Regions from separate parts of the Caloramator sp. E03 genome, predicted to be linked through region 1. Evidence: riboswitches for the same ligand, from Rfam matches in the RefSeq annotation. Region 1 holds a riboswitch; each other region holds the start of a gene.
The links. Region 1 has a riboswitch for fluoride ahead of FDN13_RS03200 (AAA family ATPase). Riboswitches for the same ligand answer to the same signal wherever they lie in the genome.

Region 1 (6,172 bases):
TTCTCATGTTATGAAGCCTATCAGCAAGCTTTATAAGTATTACCCTTACATCCTTTGCCATTGCCAAAAGTACTTTTCTAATGTTTTCCGCCTGCTGCTCCTCCTTTGACTTATACTCTATCTTACCAAGTTTAGTTACACCTTCAACAAGGTTTGCAACTTCTATATTAAATTCCCTTTTAACATCCTCATAAGTATACTCAGTATCTTCAACAACATCGTGAAGGAGGGCAGCACAAATTGTGTCGGTATCAAGTCCCATTTCAATAAGTATTAGTGCTACTTCAACAGGATGCAAAATATATGGTTCTCCCGACTCCCTCATCTGTCCTTCATGAGCTTTTTTTGAAATATAATAAGCCTTATATATAGCATCAATATCAAGTCGCTCTTCAATATTTAATTCTTTTATTTTATCTGAAATCTTATTAAATAAATCTGATTCCATAACAGCCCTCTTTTCTTCACATTACAATATATGGCTGGTAATATTACCAGCCATATTTTTTATTAATTATATATTAATATTAAAAACTTTGCAATTGTTTTTCGACATAATAAATTAAAATTCATATTGAACTAATGAATTAACGTTATAGCCTTCAAGCTTATCTCTTCCATTAAGACCCGTAAGCTCAACAACAAAACTTATACCTGCAACTTCTCCACCAAGCTGTTCTACAAGTTTTGCTACTGCGGATATAGTTCCTCCAGTTGCGAGAAGATCATCAACTATAAGTACTTTCTGACCATTTTTTATTGCATCCTTGTGTATTTCAAGAGAATCAGTACCATATTCAAGGTTATATGTGTATCTTAATGTATCCGATGGAAGTTTTCCTGGTTTTCTAACAGGAACAAATCCAACTCCGAGAGAATAAGCAATCGGTGCCCCAAGTAAAAATCCCCTTGCCTCAGGACCAACAACAACATCAATGTCTTTATTTCGAACCTGCTCTACCATTTTATCAATTGTATATTTAAATGCTTCTCCATCACTAAGTAATGTTGTTATATCTTTAAAGCTAATACCTTGTTTTGGGAATCCTTCAATAACCCTTATTTTTTGTTTAATATCCATATAAAATCCTCCCCCGCTTATCGATATTTAAATTATACATTAAAATATACTAAAGTTTAAGTTTTTTTATAATTATTTAACTGATAGTTCCTTTATATTATTTATATAACCCAATACATATTTTTCTACTTCAGCAACAATATTTTTAACATCTTCATTATATAACCTATAGTACATTTCAAGACCTACCTTTTCACTTTTTACAAGATTTGCGTCCTTTAATATTCTAAGATGCTGCGATAAATTAGCCTGGCTAAACTCTATATCTTCATTAAGCCTGCATACACATTTAGGACCATTATATAAAAACTTTATTATTTTGTATCTTATTGGATGTCCAAGCGCTTTAAATATCTTTACCATTAATTCATCTGAATTCATTTTTTCACTCCCTCATCAATGTACTATAATATAATAAATCAATTAAATAATTGTTTTCAATATAGTAACAATTTATTATACCAATATTTTTAAAATATGTAAACGCCATATTATAACTACTATAAGCAATTAAATATGGCGTTTAAAGCTTATTATTTATGCGATTATATAATTGAATAAATATCCTGTAAATAGTATTCCTATGCCAACAATAGTTATAAATATAGCAAGAAGCTTTGGTTTTAATACTCTTCTTAAAAGAATCATTTCAGGTACACTAAGAGCCGTTACTGCCATCATAAATGAAAGAGCTGTTCCCATTGCAACTCCTGCACGAGTAAGCTCACTTACAAGAGGGATAATTCCAGCAGCATTAGAATAAAGAGGAACTCCAACTACTACTGCAATAAATACTGCAAAGGGATTTCCTTTTCCCATATAAGGTGCTAATGCCTTATTAGGAATCCAACCGTGCATAAATCCACCAATTGCTATTCCTATTACTACATAGAGCCAAATCTTTTTAATTAAATCCTTTGTAAAATTCCATGAATCTATTAATCTTTCCTTAATTGTAGGATTTGGAATTTCAATTTCAGTATTGATGTTCATTTCATATACATAACCTTCAACATATTTTTCAAGTTTTAATCTTCCAAGTATAATTCCACTAACTATTGCAATTATCTCACCAGAAACTACATATATTAACGCTATTTTGATCCCAAACAATCCATATAAAAGCCCAAGTGCAACTTCATTAACCATTGGTGCTGCTATAAGATATGAAAATGTAACTCCAAGGGGTACTCCTGCTTCAACAAAACCTATAAAAAGAGGGACTGCAGAACAGGAACAAAACGGAGTAACAATACCCAAAAGAGCTGCAAGCACATGACCTATAAATACACTTCCTTTGTTCTTTGCAAGAATTTTTCTTGTTTTTTCTGGTGGAAAAAAGCTTCTGATAAATGTTATAGCATAAATTATCATAAATAGAAGAATAAATATTTTTATTGTATCAAAAACAAAGAAATTTAATGCACTTCCAAGCTTACTCTTTTCAGATAATCCAAATACATTATAAACAAGAAAATCTGCAAATCTTTGAACAGGAACAAACATAAAATCATCTCCAATCAAATTCTAATAATTATATAAGAAATATATTTACTTTGAACAAAAGAAATAGGCTTTAAGCCTACTTCTCTTCGTTTATAAACTTGATAATTTCATCAACGGTACACACCTTACCAAAAGCTTTTACCTTTTCATTGATAACAATTGCAGGCGTCCTCATAACACCATAGCTCATTATATCCTTAATATTTTCAACCTTTACAATTTTTGCTTTAGCTCCACTCTTTGCAACTGCTTCTTTTGCATTTGCTTCAAGCTTTTTGCAATTTGAACACCCCGGTCCTAAAATTTTAATAACCATATACACTTCCTCCTCTACATATTTTTAATTATTATAAATAAATAATACCTATCTAATAAATTCTTTTAATTTATCTTGTTGATCTATCATTTGATATACTAAACTAAGTATATCTGTTCAAATTTAATGTTTTATAATCCAAACATCTTAATTATATAATAAAATAATTATATAATAATGTCAATGAATATTTTTGATAAACAATTATATTATTCATATTAAAAACTTATTAGCTTTATTATACTCTATATAGCTCAATTTTCAATATTGACATAATATATCACTTTATAATATATTAAAATTAAAAGTAAATAGGTGATGAAGTTCGCCATAAAGCATCTTGTTAAAGATTGATAACTTCTGCAATATTTATTATGCAGAAGTTTTATTTTTAGGAGGTAGTGCAATGGATTTAAATGTTTTTGTAGATTTTAAAAACAAAATAATAGAAAATGTTTCAAAAGTAATCGTTGGCAAAAACGATGTTATTGAACTTATAACCATTTCCTTTATTTGTGGAGGTCATGTGCTTTTAGAAGATATCCCGGGAGTTGGTAAAACTATGCTTGTTAAAGCCTTTGCCAGCTCTATAGGCTGTGACTTTAAAAGAATTCAATTTACTCCTGATCTTCTTCCATCAGACCTTACAGGAATAAACTTTTATAATCAAAAAAGCTGTGAATTCGAATTTAGAAAAGGTCCCTTATTTACTAACATAGTTCTTGCTGATGAGATTAATAGGGCAACTCCAAGAACACAATCAAGCCTCCTTGAAGCTATGGAAGAAAGTCAAATCACAGTGGATGGTCAAACAAGGAAATTAAGCCATCCATTTATGGTACTTGCAACTCAAAATCCTGTTGAATCATTCGGTACATTTCCACTTCCTGAAGCACAACTTGATAGGTTTTTTATGAGAATAAGAATGGGTTACCCCTCAAGACGAGAGGAAATTGAAATTATAAATAGAAATAAAGATAATAATGTAATAAATAATTTAAACCCGGTTGTAACTTTGGATGAAATTAACTATGTTAAAAATAACTTTTCAAATATAAATATATCATCAGATGTCATGGAATACATTATGGATATAGTTGAAGCTTCAAGAAAGGATGAAAAAATACTGCTTGGAGTAAGCCCAAGAGGAACGATTGCTCTTTTTAAAGCTTGCCAAGCAAAAGCAGCAATTGAAGGCAGAAGATATATCTTACCTGAAGATGTAAAGTATCTCTCACCTTATGTTTTAAATCACAGGATAATCCCTAAAGGTGTTAATAAAACAAATAATGCAGATCTAATAAAGTATATGCTTAATAGCATAAAAGTACCAGTTGAAAATTATTGAGGTGCATAATTATGATTTACGCTGCCCTTTTGATTATAATACTAGGCTTTATTTTAAATAACCTGTCTAAAAAATATATGATACATAATCTTGAATATAAAAGAAGATTGTCTAAAAACATAGTTGAAATAGATGAGGAATTTGAAATTTCATCAATAATTGAAAATAAAAAAATCCTTCCTATAACTTTTATGCAGATTACTGAAAAGTTTCCTGATTCAATATACTATAAGTTTGATGCTAACATTTTAGAATCAGCTAATTACCTATTTCACAAAGCAACCTACACACTTTTGCCCTATCAGAGAATTAAAAGAACTTATAAAGCAAGTTGTAAAAAAAGAGGAAGATTTTATTTTTATGATGTAGTTTTAACTTTAGGAGATTTTTTAGGACTTGATACCTATAGCAAAGCAATTGATTCATCTCTTCAAATAATTGCTCTTCCTAAATCTATAATTTTGAATAATGTTTTAAAGCCTTATGGGGATTATTATGGAGATATATCTGTTAAAAGATGGATAATTGATGACCCTGATCATATAGTAGGGATTAGGGAATACACGCCTTTTGATCCACAAAAGTTTATACATTGGCCTACTTCTTTAAAATCTAATAAGCTTATGGTTAAAAAATTTGATTTTACATCTGAAAATACTGCCCTCCTACTTCTTAATATAGAATGTAGAAAACCCTTTTGGATAGAAATAGATGAAAATAAAATAGAAAAATGCTTTTCAATTGCAAGAACAATAATTGAAGAATTACAGTCAGAAGGAATACCTTATGCTTTTGTAGATAACATACAAGGAAGCGATTTCTCACTAAAAAACAATAATTTTGTTTCTGGTTATGGTTTTTCGATGATGAATCAAATACTTGAAAATCTCGGAAAGGCATCCTTTGGAATTGAGCAAGAATTTGAATTAATATTAGAACATGTAATTTCTAACCCAATGAATTTTAAAACTACAATCATAATAACTCCTTTTTTACTTGAAAGTTATGTAGAGTATATTAATAAAATTTGTGATATTACAAATAGTATTGTATTAATATCAATGGATGATGAAAACCTTTCAAAAATAAATAATAAAGTTTTAATCTTTACTGAAAGGAGTGAGCCTATTTGAATAACATCCTTTTAATAAAGATAGTTAATTTCTTTTCATTTTTATTTTTGATTTTAAACTTCATATTATTACTTATGAACATAATAAATAATAATAGCCTGTTTTTTGTCTATATTACTATTTTCTCATTTATAGCTTATGAATTAAAATCAAAAAAAAATACTTACCTTTATATTTTTTGTATTTTTCTAGTAATTCCACTATTTTTTTATCATTCAATCATTTATATTCTTTTTATCATTACAATTTATTTTTTCACATTTTACTTTATTTTTTATAATATAGATAATATGAACTATAGCCTTTCAATTGAACAATTTACAAAAGAAATGTATGTAGTGTTAGCAGTTATTATAATAGGATTAATAGCTCAAAAGACTGCTTACTTAAACAAAGTATCAGGACCTTACATAATATTATTTCTAATATCATCTATAGTGCTTTTAAGAACATTAAGATATATCAATTACAATGGTTATGACAAAAAAATCGATAGAATTAATTTAATTTATTCCACTTTAATTGCAGCTTTAACCTTTACACTTAGTTTAGATAATATAAGGCAAAAAATTATACTATTATTAATAAAAGCTTATTATACTTTCATTGATATACTCATGTTCTTATTTTCGTGGCTATTTATTTTAATAGGGTACATTCTTGCTTTTATAGTTGATATATTAAAAAAGATAATCGATAAAAAATCCTTTAGAGATATAAATATACAAATACCAAAAATCCAGATAGAAGACATAAAAATTTCAGGTCCTCAAAACATGACTAATTTA
Region 2 (6,172 bases), 810 kb from region 1:
GTCATAACTATGGTAGTAATAAAAATAATTATGATTTGTCTATTACCTTTTAATCCATTTACAATATAAGCTCTTAAACTTTCCTTACCTATCAAACAAGAAAAGACCATGATAATATTAATTATTATCCCTTTTACTGTTAAGTTGTATGGACTTTTGCCAAATCCATCTATTAAACCTGCAAATATAAAAAGAGCTATCTTCATAAAAGCAAGATAACATATCCACCAGATTAAATTGTTTCTCAGTCTAATTTTGCAAAGAACCTTTTTTCTTGGAACAATATATACAATAAGCCCTATAAATGCCCAAAGAACTGGCTTTATAATATATACATATATGGTTGTATTAACAGCTTTATTGAAAGGATTTTTTTCAACAAAAAGCATTATAAATAAAATAAGTATCATTAATAAGTATATTTTTTTATTATTTTCTCTTATCTTACATATAAATTTCTCACCCATTCTTACCTCCTTACCTATAAATTTTATAGATAACCATTTAATAATTATTTCCTTAAATTACCGTTTTATTCATTATCTTGTAAACATAAGATGAGTATTAAATTAACAGTTTGATTTGGAAATTTTATTAATAAGATTTATAATAAAATATAGATTATCTTAATTAGGAGGTGTATAAAGGTGGATTTTAATAAAATAATAGATAGGTATAAAGATGAGCTTATAAAATCTACCCAGGAACTTTTAAGAATAAAAAGTGTAGCTAAGGGTGATGCTGGAGAAGGGAAACCCTTTGGTGAAGATGTAGCTAAGTGTCTTGATGTAGCACTTAAAATATCAGAGCAGCTTGGATTTAAAACTTGTAATATAGATGGCTATGCTGGATATGCTGAATATGGAGAAGGTGAAGATTATATAGGGGTTTTAGGTCATATAGATGTTGTTCCCGAAGGAGATGGCTGGCTCTATCCTCCTTATGGTGCTGAAATCCATGATAATAGGATTTATGCAAGGGGAGCTATTGATGATAAAGGCCCTACAATAGCAGCACTTTATGGCCTTAAAGCTATTAAAGAATCAGGCGTTAAATTATCTAAAAAGGTCAGAATAATATTTGGAACAAACGAAGAAAACGGAAGTACTGAAATAGAATATTATCTTTCAAAGGAAAAGCCTCCAGTTGCAGGTTTTACCCCTGACGCTGACTTCCCAATAATACACGCTGAAAAAGGAATTACTATGTTCAATGTCGTAAAAAATTTAAACATAAAACCAAAAGAAGATATAACAATAAAGTACATAAAAGGCGGTCATAGGCCAAATATGGTCCCTGATTACTGCGAAACAATGGTAATATCAAAAAATCCTTATGATATTGAGCATTCAGCAATGGAGTTTGCTAAAGAAAAAGGTTATGAATTTAAAACAGAAGTGAAGGATAATTCTGTTGTTATAAAGTCCTATGGAGTTTCAGCCCATGGAAGCACCCCAGAACTTGGTAAAAACGCTGTAATGCAGCTTCTATCCTTCCTTGGCACCTTAAACCTTGGTGAATGCGATATTGCTAATTTTATTAACTTTTTTAATAAGTATGTTGGATTTGAAATTGATGGAAAATCCTTTGGAGTTTATCTTGAAGATAAGGCTTCTGGTAAGCTATCCTTCAATGTTGGAGTTATTGAAATGGATGAAGATAAAGTATCTATGGCTCTTAATTTAAGATATCCTGTAACATATAAATATGAAGATATGATGAACCCATTTAATGAAAGGATTTCAGAAATTGGACTTAAGATTGAAAATATGATACATCAAAAACCTCTTTATTATCCTGAAGATCATTCATTAATAAAGACTCTTCAAAAGGTTTATACAGAACAGACAGGGCAAAGAGCTACTTTACTTGCAATAGGTGGTGGAACTTACGCAAAGGAAATGCCAAACATAGTAGCTTTCGGACCAATATTTCCTGGCAAACCAAATCTTTGTCATCAAGTAAATGAGTATATTGAAATAGATGATTTAATTCTTAGTGCAAAAATTTATGCCCATGCAATATATGAACTTGCAAAGTAAGTGAAAATAAAAAATCTCCAGCAATTCATATTAAAATTGTTGGAGATTTTTTATTTTAAGGAAAAATAATATACATCATAATAAATAAAAGAGCTATCCCTGGAACCCCTAAAAGTCCTGTAATTGATGCAGTAATTATGTTTAAAGGTATTATAAAATTCACAGTTTTTCCTATGAAAAAATTAAATAAAAAAATACATACCCCTGCAAAAACAATTTTAAAAGCTCCTTTTATTAATGACATACTTTTAAACTTAAGAGCTAAGACGATTATTCCTAATAATATTATAATAAATATATATAGTACAACATTAAAATCAAACACCATATTATACCTCCATATAATTATTTTCAATTTATTATATGGAGGTATAAACAAAATTAGGACATGTTTTTATTTTTGATTTCATTAATTCTTTCAAATTCTCTTGATTCTTTAGCTACTCTTAAAAGATATGAAAGTCTGGTTATAGCAGCCTTCTCCCTATATATAGCATAATCTATAAGCTCAGGCTCATTTACAGAATCGAAATACTGCCTTATATTTTCAAGTTCATTAATTGCTGATTTTATTTCCTCAATAATTTTGTTGTTAGTATTGTTTTTATAGTTTTTTAATATATTTAAATTAGCTATGGTCTTATTTATGAAACCTATATTTTTTATCAATTCTTTATTATCCACATAATTACCCCCTCTCTAATTTATTAATATTGTTTCCATATAGAGGGTATAATATACATGTTTTCCATAGTAGTTTGAAAAATAAATTTGTATATAAATATGTGGATGATTCTCTGTGGATAATGTGAATAAATCTGGTGATAACTTTGATAATTCATATCTTAACTGTATGCAATCTGTTGATAACTATGTGAATTTTACTCAACAGGCAAAATAAAAAAATAAAAGTACCTTTTGAATAACAAAAGATACTTTTAAATCTCAAGCTTTGCCATATTTTATAACTTCAACATCCGTTATCATCATAAGGCCTTCATTTACCATCTCTTTTACAATCGGAAGCACCTTTTCTATACGTTCTGCAGTATCAACTACTTCAACTATAATAGGAAGGCTTAAGGATAAATCCATAACCCTTGCAGTATGAAGACGCTTTTCCTGACCATATCCTTCTATTCCCCTTACAACAGTAACACCTGCTATACCATATTCTTTTAATTTTAATACAAGTGCATGATAAAGATTGTGCCCTTTATATTTTGAATCTTCACTTAAGTATATTTTTAAAAGTTTACACTTCCCACTAATATCCATAATCCTCTACCTCTTAAATAAATTTTCCTATCTTATATCCTATTATATAACCAATAATTCCTAAAAACAACGTAGATAATATATATATAAAGGCATTTATTTTTTCATTTTCTCCAAAGAGATTAAATCCTTCATACATAAAGGTTGAAAAGGTAGTATAAGCTCCTAAAAAACCATCCCCAAATAATAAATAAATATTTTTATTTACATCAGCACCACTTACAATTCCTAAAAGTATGGCACCAGTAATATTTATTATAAAAGTACCAACTGGAAAGGTAGTATTAGCTTTTTCAGCGATAATTTTTCCTATTTTAAATCTTGCAACGCTTCCTAATGCTCCGCCTATTCCAAGCAGTATAAAGTCCATTATTTCATCTCTCCTTCAATATTTTTCATGTCATCATATTCTTTTTTCACTATCTTTGATATTATCTCACGTGCCAAAACAATGCCAAAATAAGCAGAGGCAAGGCCCAGCATAACTGACGTCATTACATAATTTAATGCTGAAAAATAAAATCCTTTTTGAATAAGAATTACAGTTTCTTTGCAAAGAGTTGAAAAAGTTGTAAAGGCTCCTAAAAATCCTGTTCCAATTCCAAGCCTAATATCTATATCAAATTCCCAAATCTCTAATGCAATAGTTAATATAACTGCCAATAAAAAACTGCCTAAAACATTTATAATAAGAGTATTTAATGGTATATTTTCTTTATAATTATATATCTGTATGCCTTTTATAATAAACCTTGAAATAGCTCCAAAAGCTCCTCCAATAGCAATTAATATATATTTCCTCATTCTTACCCCTCCATCTTGCTGTTATTAATATTTTAATTACTTATAACATTTTCAATACAAATAAATGAAATATAAAAAAACCTACAAATAACTTTTATTGTTATTTGTAGGAGTCATTAGCCGAGGCATTTATGGTGAACTCCATCACCAAAAACATGGCATTAATATATCATATTTTATTATAATTTACAAGCAAATAAAATAAAAATGCAACCTTCATTAAAATCTCATATTAAATTATTTAAACTTTGCAGCTGAGTATATAATTGATTATAATTTATCATTTTTTCATTTAGTGTATATGCTAAATTCTTTAGATATTCACTTATTTCATCAATTTCATATTTCTTTAACTCAAGTCTCTCTTCTTCAATTATTTCTAATATAAGTTTTATTATGTTTTCATCTAATTTTTGCTTAGAATTGTTCACAATGCTATGATAAATATTAGAAACTCTAAGAACAGGTATATCACTATCATTAATAATATTCACATTTTCATTTGCAAATACAATAAGAGTTTGAACTTGTATGTATTCCCCACTATAGCCTTTCTCTTTAAGCTTATTATTTATCATTTTTTGAACTAATCCTACATGCCTGTATGTCTGCTCAGTAATATTTTTCATTATTTCTTCGCGTCCATTATTATATATCCTTTTCCATCTTCCATCTTTTTCTATTTTAATAGAGAAGTTAGAAGTTATTCCCAAATTCTTAACTTCAAGAGAAAATACTCCAAAGGGTGATACAATCAAATTATCATTTTCTATTGAAATTCCATCAACTTCAAATCTAACATTAGAATAATTATGTAAAATATCATTATAAATAGCCAATTGTCTATTTACTGCTTCTTCTCCTTCTATACCAACTTTTATAGAAAAATAATCATTTTTAAATACTTCAGACATATTTCTTAAATAGTTATTATAATTATGTAATATATTATTTATATTCATAATTTTGCTATGTATATTTAAATCTTCCAATACATCAATATTGATTTTATGTTTAATTTCATTATTAATCCTAAAAATATTGTTAATAAGTTCTAAATGAGGTTGCAGAATAATATTCATATTTTTAAATTCAGCATCTTCATTTATTTGTTTAATAGATAATATAAGGTTATTTAAATATTCCATCCTTTCGTCATTATTTAAATATACTTTTTTATCGTTTTCTATAAAATTTATATCGGGTAAAATAGTATTAATGTTGCCTTTAAACTGATAATATCTTTTCTGCTTGTCCAAAATCAAATTTCTTTTTATTTTTTCCTGCTTTTTTTTCTCTTCTATTTTTAAGTAATTAAGTAGTTTTTCTTTTTGATAAGCAGAATATGTTAGACCATAAACTAAAGTAATTATACCTAATATTGTTTTAAATATTAAAAACATTTTAGAAGTAAAAGCTAAATCTAAAAATGCAATAAGTATAAAATAGCATAGTATTATGTTAATCCACGTTATAACTCTGTTAATTAATACTTGCATATTTTTCCCCTCTTTTATATGTTCTAAGAACTTTTCATTGTTAAATATATTGCTATTTTTAAATATAAAAGACAGGGTCATTGCTGACCCATCTAAAAAATTATATTCTTATCTTTTAAAAAACATATTTTTCATCAAGCTTTGTTATAACTTTAAAAATATTCTTTTTCTTTTCAACTAAATAATATTTTTTTCTGCCCTCTTCATTTACGCATATAAAAAGCTCATCATTTTCATTTAAATTTTCTTTATTATCCTCTATTGTTGAAATAATAATTTTCCTTACTTCATTGTCAATTTCAATTTTATCTTCAACTTGTAAATCTATCATTATTATCCTCCAGCTTTACTTAGCTATACAATTAATTTTATAAAAGCTTTTTATATCTCCCTTCTTCCCTCAAGTGCCTTACTCAAAGTTACTTCATCAGCATACTCAAGGTCTGCTCCAACAGGAATCCCGTGAGCAATTCGGGTAACTTTTACTCCAAGGGGTTTTAGGAGCCTTGCAATATACATTGCTGTAGCCTCCCCTTCAACATTGGGATT
Region 3 (6,172 bases), 220 kb from region 1:
ATTTGCTCCAAACTCCTTAGCTGCACTAAATGCAACTAATATTGGCAAGAATACAAATGCTGCATTTGAAAACATATCTACCATTATGAATAATCCGCTTTCCGGATTTACTAAGTTAAATGTTTTAAACATTCCAAGTAATCCCATCAAAAGACCACTTGCAACTATTGCAGGAATTATAGGAACAAAGATATTTGATAATATTCTAGCTAATCTTTGAACTGGATTCATTTTTTGCATAGCATCTTTCTTTAAATCACTTGTTGATGCCTCTTTAATATCTGCGATTTTTACAAATTCCTTATAAACTTTGTTTACCAATCCTTGACCTATAATTATTTGAAACTGTCCTGTGTTTGAAAACACACCCTTTACATCTTCTAACTTTTCAAGTTCACTTATATTTGCCTTTGATTCATCCTTTAAAACCATTCTAAGTCTTGTTGCACAATGTGCTGCACCTATTATATTATCCTTTCCGCCTACAAGTTCAATAATTTTTGACGCTAATTCTCTATGTTCCATAATTTTACCTCCTTTTTACTTATTTAATCAATTTAATCCCGGGCATTAAATTGATTAATAAAAACAAAAAAACCCAAAGCACCAATAGCAATTAAAGCTACTGTTACTTTGGGTCTTGCCTGCATTACCAGTCACAATCCCTAAATATATGATTTTAATATCATAATACACAAAATTTTTTAAAATTGTCAAGCGGAATTTATAATTCTCTGTATGTGTAAAGATATATAAGCAAGTTCTTCATCTGGCATATAATATTCATATTCATTCTCTATATGTTTCTGAATATCTTTAGCAATACTATAGGCTTTTTTATATTTTGTTTTTATAATTTCAAAAAGTTCTGCATCTATATCACAAAATCTCTCTTTTTTTATCATCCTCTTTAATGCAAAATGAAAATGTGTTTTTAGTCTTTGATATGAAATAGAAGCCTCATCTATTTTTATATTTAATCGTGTTTCTATTATTTTAGTCATATCCTTTATCATCGTTGCTATATCCATAGCAATTGTTATATCTCTATAATTATTTTTTGCTGTATGAATATGAAGTGCTATAAAACCTATTTCATCATCTGGAATTTCTATGCTTAATTTTTGCTTTATATATTCCTTAGCCCATATACCAATCTTAAATTCATCAAAATATAACGACCTTATTTCTTCAAGCAATTTGTTTTGTATAATTATTCCCTTTTTAAATCTTTCAAATGCAAAGGCAAGGTGGTCTGTTAATGCAATGTATATATGAGGATTAAGTTCAACATTTAGTTTCTGCTCTGCATAATGAATTATATTTTCTGCAATATCAACATACTCTTGAGGAAAACTTTTTACTATTTCTTCAAATTTTTCATATTCACTCTTATCTTCCATAACAAAAATTTTTTCTATCTTTGTTTTATCAACAACATCATTTATCTTTTTTTGAAATCCTATTCCAACTCCAATAACTATTTTTTCAACACCTTTATCATTAACAATGAGGGTATTATTATTAAGTATCTTCTTAATTCTCATTTTATCCTCCTATATAATATATAATAATTATATTATAACACCCTAAATAGATAATTTTAAAAATCAAATTTAAATAATAAATAAATATAATTTTTTAATAATATTTATCATAACAATTTACAAAAATAACCTTTTTTATTAATATATTTTAAAGTTTTTTGTCTTAGCTTTACTCTTTGTTATTTACCAATTTCTTTAAATATACTATTAAAAGGCTATCAATCAATAATGCATAGTCATTTATATATATTTAGAAATAAAAATTCTGTTTTGATAAATACTTAACTTTTATTTTTCTTTATTTGGGCATATAAAAAAAGGCTATTCTACCTTATTAGCAAAATAACCATTATATCACTAATATATTTTATAAACAGGATATAAATAAATTATAAAAATTATTAACTCTATTGTTTATAAAAAGTATCTCTATGCAAAATCAGATGGAAATTGGAAATATCTAATAAATAACACCATCAACCCATATTTTCTTTCCATATATTACCTAAGTATCTTGAACTAATTTCTTTTCCAGATGCAATTTCAAGAATAGCATCAGCTATATCAGGAAAAAGTAAAATTTCTTTTATTTTTTCCAGTGGTACAAATTCAGGAAAATCCCATTTTTCATTTGGGAAACACCATGAAGGTTTTTTTACTTCTCCTGATTGTGGGATACCTCTAAAGAAAAAATTTATAATATGTTTTTCACCATCTGGCCAGAGGGTTTCTCCAGTAAAAAGAAGTTCGGTTACTTTAACTTTTAAAGAGGTTTCTTCCTCAACTTCTCTTTCTCCACATTCTTTTAAAGTTTCAATCTGTCTTAATTTGCCGCCCGGCAATACCCAATATCTCTTGCCATCTCGAAGATGGTTTATTAAAAGAATTTTATTATCTTGAATTACAATAACACCTACCCTGATATCAATCATAAAAACTACTCCTTTTTAAAGTTATTTAAATATTTATATAACTTTTTTATCTATCTTCATACTGAATCTCAAATAAGTACCGCAATATAAAAACTTACGGTACTTATTACATTAACACTTTCCTTATAATTCCAAAATCTTACTCTTTCATATATTTCCAAGTGCACTTATTATATAAACTTAATAGAAAGTTTCTTTCATTATCCATATCCTACATAACTCTGCTTAAGCAGCTTTTTCTATATTTGAAACGCTTATAGTTAAAAACGCAATAAAAGCACATGCAGCTCCGAAAAAGAATGTTGCTGAAGGAGAAACATTATCCCAAAGATAACCTGCAATAATATTTGCCGGCAATGTCATTATGCCTAATGAAGCATTGTATAGTCCATATGCAGTACCGCGCTTGTTATCAGGCACAATTCGAGCAACAAGTGATTTTGCAATTCCTTCAGTTGTCGCATAATAAAGACCATAAAATATATATATTATCCATATATGCCAAGGTCGGCTTGCAAATGCAAATCCTATATATGATAAAACATAAATAATCCATCCAATCTTCATTACTTTCACCCTTCCAATTCTATCTGAAAGGCTGCCTGCAGGAACTGATAACGAAGCATAAAAAAGATTAAATACCGCATAGACAATAGGTATTATTACAGGACTTATACCAACATCTTGGGCACGGAGTATTAAAAATGAGTCACTTGAATTACCCAATGTGAAAATAAGCATTATAATAAGAAATAAAAGAAATTTATCCTTCAATACACTAAAATCAAATTTTGACTGTTCCTTTGAAGCAGATGAAGCTTTTTCATTTACAAAAATGCCTATTAAAAGTATTGTTATAGCAGAGATAAGACCAGCAATATAAAATATTATTCTGTAACGCATATTTCCACTTGCAAAAAGGTAAAGTATCCCTGCTGTTACAAGTGGCCCGATTACAGAACCTAAAGTATCAAGCATACGCTGAAATCCAAAAGAGAATCCCACATGTCCTTCCTTAGCCGATTGGGCAACCAGTGCATCTCGAGGAGCATCCTTTGTTCCTTTTCCGATACCATCAATTAAACGCAAAATAAAAGCCTGCCATGCAAAAAACACAGTACCAAATAAAAAGCGGCTTATTGCAGAAAGTAAATAGCCTATAAAAACAATAATCTTTCGTTTTCCTAACTTATCAGAAATAATACCTGATACTATTTTAAAAACACTTACAATTGTTGTTAAACTTCCCTCTATAAGACCTATTGTCTCTTTACTTAAACCCAGAACAGTTGAATAGAAAATTGGAAGAATTGGCTGTATCATGTCCTGCCCAAAGCCACCAAAAAAAGCTACCCATCCTAACGTATAAACATTATTTCGCTCTTTTACAATGTCATTCTTTTTTCCCATAAAATCACCCTTCCAAAAAATATAAAAAGCCAATAACCCTACAGTAAAGTAGGAGTCATTAGCTTATTACCAAGCATTTTAGGTGAACTCCATCACCACAAAACTATTATATTTCATTTTTATATATTTTTTCAAGGCCGAATTAATCCTAAAATATAGATTAAATCTTTAAATATCTTAAAATAATATTATTTACTTTATTTAACATATTATTATTTTGCATAGACTCTATGGATCCTCATAAAATCATCCATATATTTATAATTAAAGCTATATCATATATCATTCAATAAGTACAAGTAACACTCCCTCCTTATAAAACATATTATAAATTGACAATCATTTATGGAGGTTTGTTATGAGAAAATATCGGGTCTTTGACAGTTGCAAGACAAAAAAAGTGCCTTAAAGCCTTGATATAGGCTTATTTTTTTGTCAAATTTTAAATTTTTATAGTGCACAATGTGTAACAATGTGTTATAATATAGATATAAATATATGAAGAGATGTGAAAAAATGAGATTACAAATTGTTAAATCAAAAAATGCAGCATCCTTATATGTAGTTAAATCTGTTTATGAAAAAGGCAAGCGTACATCAAAAGTAGTTGAGAAGCTTGGCACTTATGATGAACTTTTAAAAAAACTAAACGGACAAGACCCTATAGAATGGGGGAAGAGGTACGTTGAAGAGTTAAATAGAAAAGAAAAAGAAGAGAAAAGAGAAATATTAGTAAAATACTCGCCTGTTAAACAAATTAACAAAGACGAACAGCATACTTTTAATGGTAGTTACTTGTTTTTACAAAAAATATATAACGAGCTTGGGCTGCAAAATATCTGTAAAAATATTTCGGATAAACATAAATTTAATTTTAATCTAAATTCAATACTATCAAGATTAATTTATGCAAGAATTATTTATCCATCATCTAAGCTTGCTACATACGAACTATCAAAAAAATTTATTGAGCAGCCTGATTTTGAGCTTCAGCATATTTATAGAGCTTTAGAAGTAATTTCAGAAGAAACAGATTTTATTCAGTCAGAATTATATAAGAACAGTCTTAAAGTTTGCAATCGTAATAAAGGAGTTCTCTATTATGACTGCACCAACTATTTCTTTGAAATTGAACAGGAAGAAGGATTAAAACAGTATGGAGTATCGAAGGAACATAGACCCAATCCAATTGTTCAAATGGGACTTTTCATGGATGGAGACGGCATCCCCCTTGCATTTTGTATAAACAAAGGTAATACTAATGAACAAGTAACTTTAAAACCTTTAGAGCAAAAAATTATATCCGAATTTGGGCTTTCAAAATTTATCATTTGTACAGATGCAGGGCTTGCATCTACAGCAAACAGAAAATTTAATAATATACAAAATCGAGCTTTTATTACTACACAATCTATTAAAAAATTAAAATCACATTTAAAAGAATGGGCGTTAGACCCCAAAGGATGGCATCTTAGCGATTCAGACAAAGTATATAATTTAAACGAAATTGACGAAGAAACAGATATTAATAAAATTTTTTATAAGGAACGCTGGATAAAAGAAGACGGGCTTGAACAAAAACTTATTGTAACATTTTCCTTGAAATATAGAAACTATCAAAGAACTATAAGAGGTAACCAAATAGAGAGAGCTCAAGAGGTTATTGATACCAATCCTACAAAATTGAAGAAATGTAATGCTAATGATTACAAACGCTTTATTTCAAAGACTCACTGCACACCTGACGGTGAAGTAGCTGAAAAAGAATTATACAGCATTAATGCTGATTTAATAGCACAAGAGGCAATGTATGATGGTTTTTACGCAGTATGTACAAATATAAGTGATGATGCTGCCGCAATTATAAAAATTAATAGAAGGCGTTGGGAAATAGAAGAGTCCTTCCGTATTATGAAATCAGAGTTTAAGGCAAGACCAGTATATTTAAGAAGAGATGATAGAATAAAAGCGCATTTTACAACTTGTTTCATTTCCCTGATGATATATAGGCTATTAGAAAAAAAGCTTTCAGAAAAATATACGTGTAGCGATATTATATCAGGACTTAGAGAAATGAATTTTTATGAGATTAAGAATGAGGGCTATATTCCAATATATACAAGGACCGATTTTACAGATGATTTACATGACAAATTTGGCTTTAGAACGGATTATCAAATAATTAATATGAAACAAATGAAAAAAATTTTTAAAGACACGAAAAAATAAAAAACATTGTTCACTTTTTTGAAAAGTATAAAAGCCTGAGATCCCTTGATATTC
Region 4 (6,172 bases), 1.2 Mb from region 1:
CATATTTATATATCAGGTTCTTATTATGAAGCATTTTCCCTTCCACCACTTGAAGCAATGGCCAGTGGTTGCTGTGTTATAACCTCTGATAACGAAGGGGTGAAGGAATATGCAGTTCACAATAAAAACTGTCTTATGTATGAAAAAGGAAATATAAGGGATTTGAAAGATAAGATTAAGACGCTGATAAATTCCCCATATATAAGAAGAAAGCTCCGAATAAATGGGATGAAAACTGCTAAAAACTATACTTTTAATAGAACGATAGAACTACTTGAAAGTGAGTTTAATAGGGCAAAAAATAATATTATTTATTATTTGTAGCATGAATGGGCTTTTTTGCAGAGGTGATTTATGTGCTTTTAGGAAAGTTTATTTCAACAAAGAGTTTGATGATAAAGAGAAGTCAACCTAATAAAAATTATAAAGGTGATATAATAAAATGTGGAAGATATAATGAAGATATATGTAAAAGTTATATTTATTTTGACTTATCTTCACTTCCAGAGAATATAGATATCATCTCTGCAAAATTATATCTTAATCTTATTAATAGATTAAACCCATCATCATTATATACTATTAATATTTATCCATTATTAGATGATTTTGGGGATTTTACAACCTATAATTTTCAGCCAAATATTTTAGAAATTCCACTAAGTTATAATTTGATATATAAAAGAAAAGGGAGAATAGAAATCAATATTACAGATATAGTTTTAAGATGGAGAAATGGTTTATTAATAAATAAAGGTCTTTTAATTAAAGGAGAGGAGAGTAGATTGGATATGCTTGTTTTTGGATCTGCTTATAATAATGACTACAATAATATACCATCACTTGAAATTGCATATAGCATTCAATCTCCAACACCTCCTGGACAGAAGTTTGTAAGATATTTTGATTATGAAGAGACAATAAATTATATAAATGGTACTGTAAAATCCCAGCCCATAGATTTTAGCCATCTTATTCAGGCTACTGTGTTTGTTAATAATATAGGAAGCTATGATGTTGTGGTTACAAGTCAGTATAGTCCTAACAATGTAATATGGATTCAGGATTTTTCAAAAAAAATAGTAGCAGGAACAACTTCATATATAATACCGAAAATATATAGTAAATATTACAGGCTTTTAATTCAATCAACAGGAAACGGAATTTTAAAAGTGTATATTTCCTATATGGTTTACTTATGATATTAAACTTAATCTATAGCAACTTAATAAATGTTTGTAAAAAAAAATTTATAATAGTAAAATTAATATTAATAAAGCTTTAGTATGTAGAGGATAAATTACTATAAACTTACTATAAAAAAGATTGGAGAATGTAAGATGGATATTGATATTAAAATGCTTGATGCAAAATATTGGATTGAAAAAATTAGTGATTCTAATAAAGTTATAATGCCTTTAAATAAAATTGAGGAATTTAATGAAATGACTCAAAAAAAGGCAAAAATGATATTTGATATTAAAAATTATAAAGAGTACCTATCGAAAGAAGAACTTTTAAATATCATAGAGAATTATAAAATACCACAAATTTCTATGTATGATATAAACGGGAATAGATTGGAAAAGGATTTCTACGATAGACTTATTTATAATACAAATATTTACGGAATTAAAAATAAAAATAATATAAAGTATGGAATAGCTGTAAGAAATACGGACCTTAGAAGTTTTCCTGATGATACTCCTGTGTTTAAAACTGCTGTGGATAAAGAACTTGATAGATTTCAGGAAACAGGGTGTCAAGCCTTTGAACCACTGGTTATACTTCATGAAAGCAGTGATAGAAAGTGGTATTTTGTTATAATGTATAACTACTTTGGATGGGTAAGGGCAGAAGATATTGCAGTTGGAAAAAAGGAAGATATTTTTGATTATGTAGAAAGTAAAGACTTTATTGTAGTTACAGGAGAACATGTTCATACTGTATATAATCCTTTCGACAGGAGGATATCCAATGTTGAGTTTACAATGGGAACTAAAATTCCTATTGAAAAAGATAAACCTTTATCATTAGATAATCAGTTGACTGTTGGACAATATGTTGTAAAGCTTGCTGTCAGAAATGATAAAGGATATTTTGAAATAAAAAATGCACTTATTCCTATAACAGAAGATGTGTCTTTTGGATATTTACCCTACACAAGAGAGAATATTTTAAAACAGGTATTTAAAACCCTCGGGAAAAGGTATGGATGGGGGGATAGCTTTAAAGGCAGGGATTGTTCAAGTACTATAATGTATACATACAAATGTTTTGGATTTAAACTTCCAAGAAATGCTGATGATCAAGAGAATGCACAGGGTATAGTTTGTGAATTTAATAATGAAATGTCAGTTGAAGATAGAGTAAATCTTTTTGAAAAAATAAAACCTGGAGCTGCAGTTTTTATGGATGGACATGTTATGATGTATGTTGGAATGGAAGATAAAAGACCATATATTATTCATGCATTTCATGGATATGGAGAAAAAATAGGTGATAAATATGAATTTGCTCCTGCAAATACTGTTATGGTAACATCAGCTCTTATTAAAAGAGCGGATGGAAAAACATTTATTGAAGAGTTTACAAAGGTATTGGATTTTGAAGAATAAAATTTTTTACAAATTGGTAAGAGAATCTTTAAATTAGTTTATTTAGAAAATGTTGTATAAAAGACAAAAAAATGATATATTATCTTTAGGGATGAAGCTCCCTGTGAATTGCTGGTAACAGCTGATGGCTTCTACGTTAATGTAGGAGTTATCAGCTGTTTTATTTTTATTATGTTAAGGAGGAGGTTTTAATGTTATTTTGCAGCATTTTATTTAAAAAGTTTGAGGATATTGATATAAAAAAGGAAGAGCCTTCTTATTTTAAGGATTTAAATCTTGATAAGATAGTAAATACGATAACTTTAGGAAAAAATGATTATAACTTAGCCCCATTTTTTTATAGCCCTTTAAAAAGTGTGGAGGAAGTCAATTACAGGCATGAAATAATGAAGGATTTAGAAAAGGAAGAGCTTTTTAATAGCATAAAATCCTTTGCACAGAATATGTGCATGATGAGGGAGTATTTAAAAAAAGCAGATAAAATGATTTATAAATATCAAAAGGAAAGATGGTTTTTAGATGGGGTTGAAATATATTGTGATGCAGTTAATATTCTTGTAAAAGATCTTAATTCTATTTGTTTAAAATCCAATGGGCTTATAGCTTTTCGTGATTATATAAATTCCTATATTAAATCAAATAGTTTTGTTGTTCTTTTAAATGAAACAAAGAAATTAAAGAAGGATTTATCAGAAGTAAAATATTGTGTTCATATTAAGGGAAGTAAAGTAAGAGTTAAAAAATATGAAAATGAAAAGGATTATTGTGAAGAGGTAGATAAGACTTTTGAAAAATTTAAAAAAGGTGTAGTTAAAGATTATAGAGTAGAATTTAATGACTATATAGAAATGAATCATGTTGAAGCTATGATATTGGATTTAGTAGCTAAGCTTTACGAGGATTTATTTTTAAACCTTGATTATTTCTGTGAGAAAAATATTAATTATTTAGATAAAACAATAGAAGCTTTTGATAGAGAAATACAATTTTATATATCCTATATAGAATATATGAAAATATTTATACAGAATGGACTTTCTTTTTGTTATCCTGATGTAAATATATCAAAGAACATTTATGCTTATGATGCCTTTGACATTGCTCTTGCAACAAAGCTTATAAATGAAAAATCAGATATAGTATGTAATGATTTTTATCTTAAAGATAAGGAACGTATATTTGTAGTTACAGGTCCTAATCAAGGAGGAAAGACAACTTTTGCACGTATGTTTGGGCAACTTCACTATATTGCAAGCTTAGGACTTCCTGTCCCAGGCAGAGATGCAAAGCTGTTTTTATATGATAAACTTTTTACTCATTTTGAAAAGGAAGAGGATATTAACAATAATAATGGCAAACTTCAAGATGAGCTAATAAGGATACATGATATACTAAACGAAGCTACACATAATAGCATTGTAATTCTTAATGAAATATTTGCTTCAACAACATTAAAAGATGCTATCTTTTTAGGAAAAGAAATAATGAGGAGAATATCCCAGCTTGATTTATTATGTGTCTGTGTAACTTTTATATATGAATTAACATCTTTTAATGAAAAAACGGTAAGCCTTGTTAGTACTGTTGAGCCTAATGACCCCAATGTAAGAACCTTTAAGATTTTAAGAAAGAATGCCGATGGGCTTTCTTATGCTGTATCTATTGCTGAAAAATATAGGTTAACTTATGATTGGGTAAAGGAGAGAATTAAATAATGAAAGCTCTTTTGATGTATAAAGATAAGGATTTTGATATAAATAAAAAACTACCATTTTATTCAGAAGAACTTATAAAGGATTTAAATTTGAATGTATTGTTTTATTCTATGTCTATGGGTGATGAGTTTTTACTTGAAGTATCTAAAAAAGCTTTGCTTTTAAGTATTAATGATTTGGATACGATAATCTACAGGCAAAACATTTTAAAAGATTGTATTAATAATTCATCAATTGTTAGAAACTTGTATAACATTGCCTGTGAAGCTATAACAAATAAAAGAAAATATTATTTTGGATTTTTCACACGATATCCTGCTGCTATATTAGATAGTTCAATAGATGTTCTTGAAATGTTTGTAGAAATGCTAAAAAAAATAAAAAAGATTTCAGAGGATAATTCTTACAATTTTAAATCAGAAGGATTTAAGAATTTTTTTAAAATGATAGATAGGGAACTTGATAATGAATATTTTATGAAGGTTGAAAGTTGCTTAAAAGAGTTAAGGCTAAATGAGGGTGCTTTGATTAGTATGGAATTGGGTAAAGGGAATAAAGGTATTAATTATATGCTTTGTAAGCCTCAAAATGAAAAGAAAAGTTTTATTGAGAAGATTTTTTACAATAGAACAACTTCTTTTACTTTTTATATAGATGATCGTGATGAAAGTGGTGCAAGAATGCTCTCGGAAATAAGGGATAGGGGAATTAACGAGGTAGCAAATATAATTGCAAAATCAGCTGAACATATTTTGAGCTTTTTTACCATGTTAAAAACGGAGTTAGCCTTTTATATATCTTGTTTAAACCTATATAATAAGCTTTTAGAGTTAGGTGTTAAAACAACTTTTCCAGTTCCATTAAAGTCAAGTACAAGAAAACATTCTTTTACTGGTTTGTATGATGTATGTCTTGCTCTTGAAATAGGAAATGTTGTTGGAAATGATTTGAATTCTGAAAATAAAGATCTTTATATAATAACAGGTGCAAACCAAGGAGGAAAGTCAACTTATTTAAGGAGTATAGGTATATCTCAAATTATGATGCAATGTGGTATGTTTGTTGGAGCAGAATATTATAGTGCCAATATATGTGAAGGAATATTTACTCATTATAAGAGGGAAGAAGATAATAGCATGAGAAGTGGAAAACTTGATGAAGAATTAAAAAGGATGAGCGATATCATTGATAATATTAAACCTAATTCTATTATACTTTTTAATGAATCTTTTTCAGCAACTAATGAAAGGGAAGGTTCTCAGATTGCAAAAGACATCGTTATGGCGTTGTTGGAAAAAAATATTAAAGTTTTCTTTGTTACTCATTTTTTTGAACTTGCCTATGGATTTTATGAAAAGAAGCTGAAAAATGCAGTTTTTCTGAGGGCTGAAAGGCAAAACGATGGAAAAAGAACTTTTAAGATAATTGAAGCACAGCCTCTGCAAACGAGCTTTGGAGAAGACCTATATAAAAAAATATTTGAAAATCAATAGCAAACAGAAATAGTCATCCATTTAAAAAATGATGTATTTTTATACTCCAATTAGAAATAATAAAACTGATATGAGTATTATTAAAAAGGAGGATTATTATGGCAAAGAAGATGAAAACGATGGATGGTAACGAAGCTGCTGCACGTGCATCCTATGCCTTTACAGAGGTTGCAGCAATATATCCAATAACTCCATCCTCGCCTATGGCTGAAAATGTTGATGAATGGTCTGCCCATGGGCAAAAAAACATTTTTGGGCAAAGCGTGAAAGTAGTTGAAATGCAGTCAGAGGCTGGGGCTGCTGGTGCGATGCATGGATCACTTCAGGCTGGTGCCTTAACTACTAC

Region 2: linked by a shared signal. The riboswitch ahead of crcB (fluoride efflux transporter CrcB) and the one ahead of FDN13_RS03200 (AAA family ATPase) in region 1 are both predicted to bind fluoride.
Region 3: linked by a shared signal. The riboswitch ahead of FDN13_RS04260 (MFS transporter) and the one ahead of FDN13_RS03200 (AAA family ATPase) in region 1 are both predicted to bind fluoride.
Region 4: linked by a shared signal. The riboswitch ahead of FDN13_RS11335 (MutS-related protein) and the one ahead of FDN13_RS03200 (AAA family ATPase) in region 1 are both predicted to bind fluoride.

What each region holds. Positions count from the first base shown of each region.
Region 1 is NZ_CP040093.1:607,803-613,974, forward strand. It holds gene FDN13_RS03175 (RelA/SpoT family protein) at 1-448, opposite strand, end outside; gene FDN13_RS03180 (adenine phosphoribosyltransferase) at 563-1,081, opposite strand; gene FDN13_RS03185 (ArsR/SmtB family transcription factor) at 1,154-1,462, opposite strand; gene FDN13_RS03190 (permease) at 1,619-2,587, opposite strand; gene FDN13_RS03195 (thioredoxin family protein) at 2,664-2,903, opposite strand; fluoride riboswitch at 3,209-3,273, shown strand; gene FDN13_RS03200 (AAA family ATPase) at 3,310-4,251, shown strand; gene FDN13_RS03205 (DUF58 domain-containing protein) at 4,263-5,384, shown strand; gene FDN13_RS03210 (hypothetical protein) at 5,675-6,172, shown strand, end outside.
Region 2 is NZ_CP040093.1:1,422,287-1,428,458, forward strand. It holds gene FDN13_RS07010 (signal peptidase I) at 1-467, opposite strand, end outside; gene pepV (dipeptidase PepV) at 648-2,042, shown strand; gene FDN13_RS07020 (pro-sigmaK processing inhibitor BofA family protein) at 2,098-2,370, opposite strand; gene FDN13_RS07025 (DUF2508 family protein) at 2,424-2,726, opposite strand; gene FDN13_RS07030 (DUF190 domain-containing protein) at 2,988-3,320, opposite strand; gene crcB (fluoride efflux transporter CrcB) at 3,334-3,690, opposite strand; gene crcB (fluoride efflux transporter CrcB) at 3,690-4,124, opposite strand; fluoride riboswitch at 4,225-4,282, opposite strand; gene FDN13_RS07045 (nuclease-related domain-containing protein) at 4,352-5,623, opposite strand; gene FDN13_RS07050 (hypothetical protein) at 5,739-5,954, opposite strand; gene recR (recombination mediator RecR) at 6,005-6,172, opposite strand, start outside.
Region 3 is NZ_CP040093.1:826,339-832,510, forward strand. It holds gene FDN13_RS04245 (sucrose-specific PTS transporter subunit IIBC) at 1-525, opposite strand, end outside; gene FDN13_RS04250 (PRD domain-containing protein) at 714-1,547, opposite strand; gene FDN13_RS04255 (NUDIX domain-containing protein) at 2,024-2,479, opposite strand; gene FDN13_RS04260 (MFS transporter) at 2,705-3,889, opposite strand; fluoride riboswitch at 3,932-3,995, opposite strand; gene FDN13_RS04265 (IS1634 family transposase) at 4,406-6,118, shown strand.
Region 4 is NZ_CP040093.1:2,356,379-2,362,550, forward strand. It holds gene FDN13_RS11320 (glycosyltransferase family 4 protein) at 1-324, shown strand, start outside; gene FDN13_RS11325 (DNRLRE domain-containing protein) at 357-1,202, shown strand; gene FDN13_RS11330 (SH3 domain-containing protein) at 1,341-2,618, shown strand; fluoride riboswitch at 2,697-2,759, shown strand; gene FDN13_RS11335 (MutS-related protein) at 2,810-4,333, shown strand; gene FDN13_RS11340 (MutS-related protein) at 4,333-5,826, shown strand; gene nifJ (pyruvate:ferredoxin (flavodoxin) oxidoreductase) at 5,925-6,172, shown strand, end outside.